Methyloterricola oryzae: one gene and its partner. The protein of the gene in region 1 interacts with the protein of each later gene in a pairwise test. Links are inferred from orthologs where the notes say so. Each region holds a gene or a part of one and is shown in the gene's direction. Other genes may lie near its edges.

Evidence for each region.
Region 2: the proteins of EK23_RS10745 (region 1) and mtgA interact in binary tests that used the Escherichia coli proteins (3 or more experiments, as listed by UniProt). The link is inferred for Methyloterricola oryzae from one-to-one orthologs.

What each region holds. Positions count from the first base shown.
Region 1 is NZ_JYNS01000006.1:226,753-231,495, reverse strand. Bases 1-2,982 are described here. They hold EK23_RS10745 (peptidoglycan D,D-transpeptidase FtsI family protein), read left to right. Parts: upstream 1-621; coding sequence 622-2,343; downstream 2,344-2,982. Other genes in these bases: EK23_RS10740 (UDP-N-acetylmuramoyl-L-alanyl-D-glutamate--2,6-diaminopimelate ligase), read left to right, coding at 2,340-2,982; ftsL (cell division protein FtsL), read left to right, coding at 349-606; rsmH (16S rRNA (cytosine(1402)-N(4))-methyltransferase RsmH), read left to right, coding at 1-352. Outside these bases: more of EK23_RS10740, read left to right, coding at 2,983-3,884; EK23_RS10735 (UDP-N-acetylmuramoyl-tripeptide--D-alanyl-D-alanine ligase), read left to right, coding at 3,871-4,743. UniProt on the Escherichia coli protein: Essential cell division protein that catalyzes cross-linking of the peptidoglycan cell wall at the division septum. Required for localization of FtsN.
Region 2 is NZ_JYNS01000008.1:113,410-119,871, forward strand. Bases 2,785-5,568 are described here. They hold mtgA (monofunctional biosynthetic peptidoglycan transglycosylase), read left to right. Parts: upstream 2,785-3,699; coding sequence 3,700-4,437; downstream 4,438-5,568. Other genes in these bases: EK23_RS12390 (hypothetical protein), read left to right, coding at 2,785-3,052; EK23_RS12395 (DUF4136 domain-containing protein), read right to left, coding at 3,063-3,644; EK23_RS12405 (DUF4404 family protein), read right to left, coding at 4,551-4,823; acs (acetate--CoA ligase), read left to right, coding at 4,996-5,568. Outside these bases: EK23_RS12375 (glycosyltransferase family 2 protein), read right to left, coding at 53-772; purM (phosphoribosylformylglycinamidine cyclo-ligase), read right to left, coding at 832-1,887; EK23_RS12385 (CDP-alcohol phosphatidyltransferase family protein), read left to right, coding at 2,055-2,624; more of EK23_RS12390, read left to right, coding at 2,621-2,784; more of acs, read left to right, coding at 5,569-6,462. UniProt on the Escherichia coli protein: Peptidoglycan polymerase that catalyzes glycan chain elongation from lipid-linked precursors. May play a role in peptidoglycan assembly during cell division in collaboration with other cell division proteins.

The sequences.
Region 1 (4,743 bases):
CCGGGAAAAGGGCAAACATCCGGCGACCCGCAGCTTTCAGGCGATACGCATTGCCTTGAACGGTGAGTTGGAGGCATTGGAGCAGGCTTTAGAGCAGGCCGTCAAGGTGCTGCGTCCAGGGGGCAGGCTGGTGGTGATCGCCTTTCATTCGCTGGAAGACCGTATCGTCAAGCGCTTCATGCGCGACCAGGAACGGGGCCGGCCGCTACCCGCCCATCTGCCCGTGCCTATCGAGCATCGGGCGCGACTGCGTCGGGTCGGCAAAAAGCGCCTGCCATCGGCCGACGAGGTTCAGGCCAATGTGCGCGCGCGCAGCGCCGTCATGCGGGTAGCCGAGCGGGTGGCGGCATGAGGAGCATCCTGGTGCTGCTGCTGATCGTGGTGGTTTCGGCCTTGGGCGTGGTTTACACCAAGTACCGGTCACGCATGTTGTTCGCTGAAATCCAGCGCCTGGAGCAGGAACTGGACGGCTATGAAGTGGAGCTTGGGCAGTTGCAGCTCGAGCAGAATACCTGGGCGGAACACAGCCGCATCGAGCGTCTGGCCCGCACCCGGTTGGGGATGGATTTGCCCCGCAGGGAATCGATCATTTATGTCAAACCTTAGTATTGGCAAGCTACCATGATGGTCATCAGTAATACCAGACGGATCGATGAAACGGACTACGCCGGTCGCTGGCGTTTCCTCTTGATTGCCATGATGTGCGCCATGCTGGTACTCGTGGGGCGCGCTATCAAACTGCAGGTGCTGGACCGCCAGTTCCTGATCCAGCAAGGTGACATGCGCCACGTCGGCGTGGTGCCGGTTCCGGCGCACCGCGGCCGCATCCTTGACCGCAACGGCGAATTGCTCGCCATCAGTTCCCCCGTCAAATCCGTTTGGGTCAATCCCAAGGAGTTCGAGGCGAGCGACCAGGATGTCAAAGCCTTGGGCGATGCGATCGGGATGAGCCCTAAGGAGATCCGGCGGCGCACGTCCAATTCCGGCCGCGGCTTCGTCTATCTGAAACGGCGCATGAGTCCGGAGATGGCTGACCAGGCTATCGCAATCGGCATTCCCGGTGTCTACGCGGAGCGGGAGTACCAGCGCTATTACCCCACAGGCGAAGTGGCGGCCCACATGCTGGGGTTCAACAATATCGACGACAGCGGTCAGGAAGGCATGGAACTGGCCTACAACGACTGGCTGAAGGGTGTGCCCGGCGCCAAGCGCATCATGCGTGACGGCAAGCGGCGCATCATCGAGGACGTGGAAGTGCTGCGCATGCCGTCGGCAGGCAAGGACCTCAAGCTGAGTATCGATCAGCGTCTGCAATACCTGGCCTACCGCGAGCTGAAGCGAACCGTGCTGCAGCACCGAGCGAAGTCGGGCACGCTGGTCCTTCTGGATTCGGAGAGCGGCGAGGTGCTGGCCATGGCCAATCAGCCGTCCTTCAATCCCAACAGCCGCGCCCGTATCAGCGGCAACGTCTCCCGCAACCGGGCCATTACCGATCTGTTCGAGCCCGGCTCCACCATCAAGCCGTTCGGCGTCGCCTGCGCCATGGAATTGGGCAAAATCGGGCCCGGCACGGTGTTCAACACCAGCCCGGGGCAGTTGCGCGTGGGCAGCAATGTGGTGAAGGACGTGCACAACTACGGCGTCCTGGATGTGGCCCACATTCTGCAAAAGTCCAGCAACGTGGGCATGACCAAGATCGCCCTGAACCTGCCGTCCGGCAAGCTTTGGGCTTTCTACAACAACCTGGGTTTCGGTCAGGGGCTGGAGACCGGTTTTCCCGGCGAGGCGAGCGGCCGGCTCTCCAACCACCAGAACTGGGGTCCGTTCCACCAGGCGACGCTGTCCTTCGGCTATGGTCTCTCAACTTCCGCGCTGCAACTGGCGAGGGCGTATTTGTCCTTGGCCAACGGTGGCGAAATACCGATGGTGGGCCTTTTGAAGCGGGAGAAGCCGCCTGAAGTCCACCGCATCATGTCGGCCAAGACCGCCAACAGCGTGAAAACCATGCTGGAGGCTGTGGTGACCCGCGAGGGAACCGCCATCAAGGCCGCCATCCCCGGATACCGCGTAGCCGGCAAGACCGGCACGGTCAAGAAAAGCGGCGCCCATGGCTATCAGCAGGGCGCTTACCTGTCGCTGTTCGCCGGCATGGCGCCAGCGAGCAAACCCAAATTGGTGATGATCGTGATGATCGACAATCCTACAGCGGGCGAATACTACGGCGGCGCCGTGGCGGCCCCCGTATTTTCCACGGTGATGGAAGGCGCCCTGCGCCTGCTGAATATCGCGCCTGATCAGGAGGAACCGCCGGTAATTACCGTCGCCCAGGAAGGTGCCATATGATGCCGGCCAAGGACACGCCCCCCGACCTCAGGCTCGACCGGCTCCTGGAGGGGCTGGTCGAAGGCGGCCCCGGCGTGCCCTCGCTGGTGGTACGCGGACTCTCACTCGATAGCCGGGACATCTGTCCCGGCGACGTGTTTTTTGCGCTGGCGGGAACCCGTTGCCACGGCCTCCGCTACGCCGAGGCCGCCATTGCCGCCGGCGCTTGCGCCATTCTGTATGAGCCCGCGGAAGGCGGCACGGAACTGGCGCGTGGCATCAGCGCGGTTCCCTGCGTGCCTGTGGCGGGACTGCAGCAGCGGGTGGGCCAGATCGCCGACCGCTTTTACGGCGAGCCCTCGCGCCATCTGGACATCATCGGCATCACCGGGACCAACGGGAAGACCTCCTGCAGCCATTTCCTCGCTCACGCCCTGAACAATCACCGGCCGGCTGCCGTCATCGGCACCCTGGGCTGGGGTGTGCTGGGCGAACTGTCCAGTACCAGTCATACCACGCCGGATGCCATCGAGGTGCATGCCCTGCTGGACCGCTTGCGTGGGCAGAACGTGCGTGCCGTCGCCATGGAGGCTTCCTCCCACGGATTGGTGCAGGGACGTGTCAACGGTGTGCGCTTTCGCGGCGGACTGTTCACCAATCTCAGCCGCGATCACCTGGACTATCACGGCAACATGGAAGCCTATCTGGATGCCAAGCTCCGTCTGGTGCGCTGGCCCGAGCTGAATTTCATAGCCTTCAATCTCGATGACCCCAGCGCCGAAGGTGTACTGCGCGCTGCCCCGGCGGGTCTGCGTCGCCTCGCCTACACCCTGAATGCCGCCCGCGGTAGGACCGTGGATGCCGAACTCGTGTGCGCCAGCGCCGTCGCCCAGCGTGGTGACGGCGTCTCTTTTCGAGTCAGCCATTCCTTCCTCGAGGCCGAGGTCTCGGCGCCGCTGTACGGGCGCTTCAATGTCGAAAACCTGCTGGGCGTCACTGCCGTGCTGCTGGGCATGGGCTATTCGCTCGGCGAAGCCGCGCGCCGCGTCAGCCGGGTCAAGGCCGTGCCGGGCCGCATGGAGCGCTTCTCCGCGCGTTCTGGCTATGAGGTCATCGTCGATTATGCACACACTCCCGATGCCCTGGAGAAGGTGCTGGACAACCTGCGCCAGCACTGCAAGGGTCGCCTGACGGCGGTTTTCGGCTGTGGTGGCGACCGTGACAAGGGCAAGCGCCCTCAGATGGGAGCCATCGCCGAGCGGCTGGCGGACCGTGTCATCGTAACCGACGACAATCCGCGCACCGAGGACGGTCAGCGCATCGTGGAGGAAATCCTGGCGGGCTGTCAGGCGCCTTCGCAGTTGCGCGTGCAGCGTGATCGCCGCGCCGCCATTGCGGAAGCCCTTGCCGATGCTCGCCCCGGCGACATGGTGCTGGTGGCCGGCAAGGGGCATGAAGACACCCAGGACATAGGCGGGATCAAGCACCCGTTCAGTGACCGCGTGGTCGTGTGCGAGCTGTTGCAGGCCATGGGCCAGGGAGTGTCGGATGCGACTGATTGATCTGGCGACGGCCGCCGGAGGTGCGCTGTCCGGCGCGGACGCCGAATGTGGCGGTGTCAGCATCGACACCCGTACCCTGAAGCCTGGCCAATTGTTCGTCGCGATACCGGGCGCCCGCGTTGATGGGCATGACTTTGTCGCTGCCGCGGCGGCGGCCGGTGCCTGTGCGGCTCTGGTGGAGCGTCCCGTGGACGTTACGCTGCCGCAGATCGTGGTCCAGGACGCCCGTCTCGCCCTGGGAAGGATAGGCAACGCCTGGCGCAAGGCCTTGCCCGTAACCGTGGTGGGCGTCACCGGCAGCAATGGCAAGACCACGGCAAAGGAAATGGTCAGCGCCATTCTGGGCGTCCATGCCCCGGTTTTGAAAACGGTGGGTAACCTGAACAACGATTTAGGGGTGCCCTTGACCCTGGCGCGTCTCCGTCCGGAGCACCGCTATGCGGTGATCGAAATGGGCGCCAATCATCCGGGCGAGATCGCTTATGTGGCAGGGCTCGCCGCGCCGGAAGTGGCGCTCATCACCAATGCCGGCGATGCCCATCTGGAGGGGTTTGGTAGCCGCGACGGGGTGGCGCGGGCCAAGGGCGAAATGATCGGGGCCTTGCTGGCGGACGGTGTCGCGGTGCTCAACGCCGACGACGCCTACATCGGCTTTTGGCGTGGGCTGGCCGGGGAGCGCAAAGTCATCAGTTTCGGCTTTCACGAAACGGCCGACGTGCGCGGCCTGACAGAGACTGTCCGGGTGTCCCACGAGGCGGATGGGTTCCATACCCTTTTCGACTATGTCATCGGGGGAGTGAGGCGCCAATTGGCCCTGCGTCTCGCGGGCCGGCACAACGTCGCCAATGCCCTCGCTGCG
Region 2 (6,462 bases), on another replicon or contig:
CCTCGCGGCTCCTCAGAGCTCGCGGGGAATCGCGCATCTGCCGGGCGAGCCCTCAGCCTTCTTCCACCTGCGGCACCCGGGCGCGGCGCTGCAGCCACATGACGCCGAACAAATCAACGATGCCGACCCACAATCGATGCCAGGTGCCGTACTTGGACTGACCACTGAGCCTGGACCGGTGGTTGACTTCCACCGAGATGACCTTACCACCGGCGCGCTGCACCAGGGCTGGTAGAAAGCGATGCATGTGGTCGAAATAGGGAAGTAGCAGAAACACCTCCCGCGAGAAGACCTTGAGCCCGCAGCCCGTATCCGGGGTCTGATCCCCCAACAGGCCGCCGCGCACCGCATTGGCCACCCGCGAGGAGAATTTGCGCCACCCGGTGTCCTTGCGCTTGCGGCGATACCCCGCCACCATGGCCAAGGGCTGCTCCTGTTGCAGTTCACGCAGGGACACCAGCAAGCGGGGGATGTCGGCGGGATCGTTCTGCCCATCTCCGTCCAGGGTGGCGATCACCCCTGCGCGGGCGGCACGCACGCCCGTCATCAGGGCCGTGCTCTGGCCGCAGGCTCGCGCATGCATCAATACCCGCAGACGCGGAAACGCCTGCTTCAGCGCCTGAAGCCGGGCGCGGGTGGCGTCGGTGCTGCCATCATCCACATAGATGATTTCGTGCTCACACACGCCCGCCAGGGCGTTGTCAATCTCCCTCAACAGGGGCTCGAGGTTTTCCTCTTCATTGTGCACGGGCACAACGACGGCCAGATCCATCAAACGGTCTCCCATGGGTTTTCAAAATGATGCGCGCGGTTCGAGCGACGCGACTACGTTCAAGCGGGTTGCAGGCTGGCGCGGTAGCCGACCACCGGTTCGCCCGCGACGATCTCCCCCAGCACCACGGGCGCCTCGCCCTGCGCCCTCAACACCTGCAGCGCACGCTCGGCATCGGCGGCCGCCACGCAGACCAGCATGCCGATGCCGCAATTGAACGTGCGCAACATCTCGTCCTGGGCGATCCCCCCCTGGTTCTGTAACCAGCCGAACACCGGGGGCAAAGGCCAGGCATCCAGATCGATGAGCGCCCCCGTGGTCGGCGCCAGCACCCGCGGCAGGTTCTCGGTGAAACCGCCGCCCGTGATATGCGCCAGGGCGTGCACGGGGACCTCCGCCAGCAGCGCCAGCAGGGACTTGACGTAGATGCGCGTCGGCTCCAGCAAGCGCTCGCCCAGGGTAGCGCCGTCGAAGGCCTGCTCGAGACCGGCCCCAGACTTCTCCAGTACCTTGCGGATCAAGGAATAGCCGTTGGAATGGGGTCCAGAGGAAGGCAAGCCGATCAGCACGTCACCGGGGGCCACGCGGGTGCCGTCCAGGATGCGTTCCTTTTCAACGATGCCAACGCAAAAACCCGCCAGATCGTAGTCACCGGCCGCGTACATGCCGGGCATTTCCGCTGTCTCTCCGCCCACCAAGGCGCAGCCCGCCAGTTCGCACCCGCGCCCGATGCCCTCGATCACCGCCGCCGCCGCGTCCACGTCCAGTTTGCCGGTCGCGTAGTAGTCGAGAAAAAACAGCGGCTCGGCACCCTGCACCACGATATCGTTTACACACATGGCCACGAGATCGATGCCTACACCGGCGTGCCGGCCAGTTTCAATCGCCAGTCTCAGTTTGGTTCCAACTCCATCCGTGCCGGCCACCAGCACCGGCTGCCGAAAGCGCTCCAGGGGCAATTCAAACAGCGAGCCAAAGCCGCCGAGACCGGCCAGCACGCCAGGAACCCGGGTGCGTGACGCAATGGGCTTGATGCGCTCCACCAGTTGATTGCCGGCATGGATATCGACACCGGCGTCCTTGTAGCTGAGACCCTGATCGGGAGTCGTATTCAAAGGCGATTCCTCAAAACTGCGTATTGGGTTGGAAAGATGGACTCGCTACAATGGCGCGGGTCATCCTGAAGGCATTATTGTACAACGCCATCCCGCGCACTGCGGGCGGAATTGTCGGCAACCATCAGGATGCCGCATGCAGTTGACCCACCAGCAGGACCCTGCCGATGAAGTTGGAAGCTCGACACCTGCCGAACCTCATTTCGATGCTGCGCATCCTGCTGGTGGTTCCCGTGGTGCAGTTGCTGTTGGCCGGGCGCTATGCGTGGGCGCTGGGTCTGTTCGTCCTGGCTGGCGTTTCCGATGGCCTGGACGGGTTTCTGGCCAAGCGCTACGGCTGGCAGAGCCGGTTGGGATCTTTCCTCGATCCGGCTGCCGATAAACTGCTGCTGCTCTCCTGCTTTATCGTGGGCGGATGGCAGGGACTGATGCCGATCTGGCTGGTGGCCGCCGTGGTGCTGCGTGACCTGGTCATTGTCCTGGGTGCCTCGGCCTACTACCTGCTACTCGGCCCCTACGATGGCCAGCCCTTGATCTCCAGCAAGATCAATACCTTCCTGCAGCTTTTCTATGTATTCCTGGTGCTCTGCAGACAAAGCGCATTGCCCGCGCCTGCTTTCCTGATCGATGTGGTGGCTCTGGCGACCCTGGCCACGACCCTGCTGAGCGGCGGCCTTTATGTCCAGATCTGGGGCAGGCAATGGTTGCGCGAACGGGGCGCCGGGGGGAAGACGTGAACATCCGGCGTGTGCTCCCGGGCGTCCTCGTGGTTCTGATGCAGGGACTCTGCCTCCGAGACGCCTGGCCCGGCGTCGCGGGCGGGAATTCGATCTTTGTCATTCCGCCGGACCCGCATACCAGCGAAGCCATCGCCATCAGCTACCCGCGCCGGGGTTGCGGGAGGGAAGTGATCGACACCACCACCCGAGGGAGAGACATCGAGATCACCGTAAGCTTCGAGGAGACGTGTCTTCAGGCCGTCACGCCCGGCGTGCCGCTTGGCGGACTGCCGCAGGCGCCGGGCGCTCTGTACGGCCGCATCGAGCTTGGCCACCTGCCCGCCGGCAACTACCGGGTCAAGCTGTATTACCGGGATCTGTCCGAGGGGCGCCGCTCCCGAAGTTTCGCCGCCACGGAGTTGTTCGCCGTCATGCCATCCCGTTGACGGCGGCGCCTCATCGTGCTGGCAAGGGGGGAAAGGCCTTCAACATCTGGCGGATGATGCGGTCAATCTGCTCGGTACGCTGCTGCGGCGTGAGATCCTCGTCCAGGGCATTGCGCGCCGTGGCCCGCCACAACAGCTTGCGCGTCCCCGGATTGACGAAATCGAGCACGATCACCCGCTCGTCATAGTCCCGAACGTAGGCCTGTGGCCCCAATCCGCCACCCATGTAGCCCCAGGGATAGCCCCACCAGCCATAACCGTAATAACCACTGTAGGTGGTGACCTCCACCTTGCGCTTCAAGGCCGCGTGGAAAGTCACCCAAAAGTCTGGCGCTTTACCCGGAACCAGTTCCTTGCGGTAGCCTTTTGCCAGCAGGGCCTGTTCGACCGCATTTTGCACACGCTCAAGCAACAGGGTGTCCGTATCCACCACGGCGTCGCCGCTGCCGGTATTCCCATCGGGCATCCAGGAGAAGGTATGGAGCCTGGAAAAGTTGGTACCGGGATCGAAGTCGCGGCTGATATCGTAGGATGTGGCGCAGCCTGTCACAATACACGCCAGAATTACCGCCAAAAGCCTTTGAGCGCTCATGATGATCTGCCTCCCCGGCCTTACCGCCGGACACAAGACCTGACAACCGCCTTTCGTGACTGAAACCCGCCGGCGCTATTTCTTTCCAGCCAGCCTTCCGCGTTCGACGCGACGCCTGGCTTTCCGCATCCTGTTCGCGATCCTGCTGGCCAGCGTGCTGCCGGTTATCGCCTTACGCTGGCTGCCGCCCCCCACCAGTGCCTTCATGCTGGAGGCCTGGGCCGGCGCGCTGCTGACAGGCCAGCATCTCGACCTCAGGTACCAATGGACTGCCTGGGATGCCATTTCGCCCGAAGCGGCCTTGGCGGTCATGGCCTCGGAGGATCAACTGTTTCCGGAGCACGATGGCTTCGATTTTCATGCCATCAGCCGGGCCATCAGTTCAAATCGCAAGGGCCGGCCTTTACGCGGGGCCAGCACCATCAGCCAGCAGACGGCCAAGAACCTGTTCCTCTACTCCGGCAAGAGTCTCTGGCGCAAGGCGCTGGAAGCCTATTTCACCGTTCTGCTGGAAAGCCTCTGGCCGAAACGACGCATACTGGAAACTTACCTGAATATCGCACAATTCGGCAAAGGAATATACGGTGTCACCGCTGCCGCCGAGACGTACTTTCACAAGCCCGCGAGCGACCTGACGACTGCCGAAGCCGCGCTGCTGGCGGCGGTGCTTCCGAACCCCGTGGTATTGCGCGCGGACCGCCCCAGCAACTACGTGCTGAAACGCCGGCAGTGGATCATGAGGCAGATGCGCCAGATGGGTGGGCGCGGCTTTTTGAACCGTCTGGCACCCTGAGGGAGCACTAATTCGAGAATTCGGGGCGCTGTGACAAAGGGCCCGCCCTGCGCGTGGCCAGGACCGGCGAAATGGAGAAGCGCCCGCGCCGGGAAGCAACGGGCGCCGGCGACTCAGATACCGCTGCTACTCAAGGCCATCATGATGTCGTTGAGGATACCCGTGATACGCGGGTGTTCCACTTCGAACTGGGTAACGGCATCGTTCATTTCGTTGAGCAGGTCGGGTTGGTCCTCTTCCACCACCCCGGGTGCCGCCGTCATGCGCTGCTCTATGCTCTCCACGAGACCGGTAAGCCGCTCTTTGGTTTCCGTGTCGCTCAGATCGAGCCGCTCGATCTCACGGCGGAGTTCCTCCAGCGCATTATTGATTTGTTGTTCTGTCATAGTCAGGGATTCCGGCAACTACTCATATTGCTATGACAGTTTACCATAGAAACCCGGCCGTCTCGGTTGTCGCAGAGGTAGAGTCGGTCAGGGAACATCTCGCTGTGCGTGTGGTTTTTTGTCAAAATTGTCTGCGGGTCCCTCAACCCGGCCAAAATAACGGAGACATGCGATGTCCGACGACAAGATTTATGAGGTTCCGGCCGCCGCGGCCGGCAGCGCTCACATCAACCAGGCACGCTATCAGGCCCTTTACCAGCAGTCGGTGCAATCACCCGACACGTTCTGGGCCGAGCAGGCCGTGCAGTTCGTCGACTGGGAGCAACCCTGGCGCAGCGTGTCCCGATTCGACTTCAACACCGGCGACATCCGCTGGTTCGAGGGCGCCCGTCTCAACGTGAGTTACAACTGCCTGGACCGGCACCTGGCCGACCGAGCGGAACAAACCGCCATCATCTGGGAAGGTGACGACCCCAATGACACGCGGCGCCTGACGTATGCCGAACTGCACCGGGCGGTGTGCCGCTTCGCCAATGCCATGAAGGTGCAGGGTGTGCGCAAGGGGGACCGGGTCTGCATTTACATGCCCATGATCCCTGAGGCGGCGGTGGCCATGCTCGCCTGCGCCCGTATCGGCGCCATCCATTCCATCGTGTTCGGAGGCTTCTCGGCCGATGCGCTCAAGGACCGCATCCTGGATGCAGACTGCCATTTCGCCATCTGCGCCGATGAGGGGCGGCGCGGCGGCAAGACGGTGCCGCTCAAGGCCAACGTGGACAAGGCCCTGCGAGAATGCCCGCAGGTGGAAAAAGTCTTCGTGGTGAAACACACGGGGGGCCGCATCAACTGGGTGGATGGGCGCGACCTGTGGTTCCATGAAGCCGTGTCCGCGGCAGAAGAACAGTGCCCCCCCGAATCCATGGATGCCGAGGATCCCTTGTTCATCCTCTACACCTCGGGCTCGACCGGCAAGCCCAAGGGCGTGCTGCACAGCACGGGCGGTTATCTGCTTTACGCCGCGATGACCCACAAGTACGTGTTCGACTACCGGGAAGGCGAGGTCTATTGGTGCACCGCCGACGTAGGCTGGGTCACCGGCCACTCCTACATCGTTTACGGCCCCTTGTGCAATGGCGCCATAACCCTCATGTTCGAAGGCGTCCCGACCTACCCCAAGCCTGACCGCTTCTGGCAGGTGATCGACAAGCACCAGGTCAACATCTTCTACACCGCGCCCACCGCCATCCGCATGCTCATGGGACTGGGCGATGAACTGGTCACCCATACCAGCCGCCGCAGCCTCCGAATCCTGGGCTCGGTAGGGGAGCCCATCAACCCCGAAGCCTGGGAGTGGTATTACCACGTGGTGGGCGAGGCCCGCTGCCCTATCGTCGACACCTGGTGGCAGACCGAAACCGGCGGCATCATGATAACGCCCCTGCCCGGCGCCACGCGCCTCAAGCCGGGCTCCGCCACCCTGCCCTTCTTTGGCGTGGTGCCCGCCATCGTCGATGCCCAGGGCAATGAAATCGAAGGCGTCGCCGAGGGTGTCTTGGTCATCGACGCTTCCTGGCCGGGCCAGGCGCGCACGGTTTACGGCAATCACCGCCGGTTCTTCGAAACCTATTTCTCCACCTAC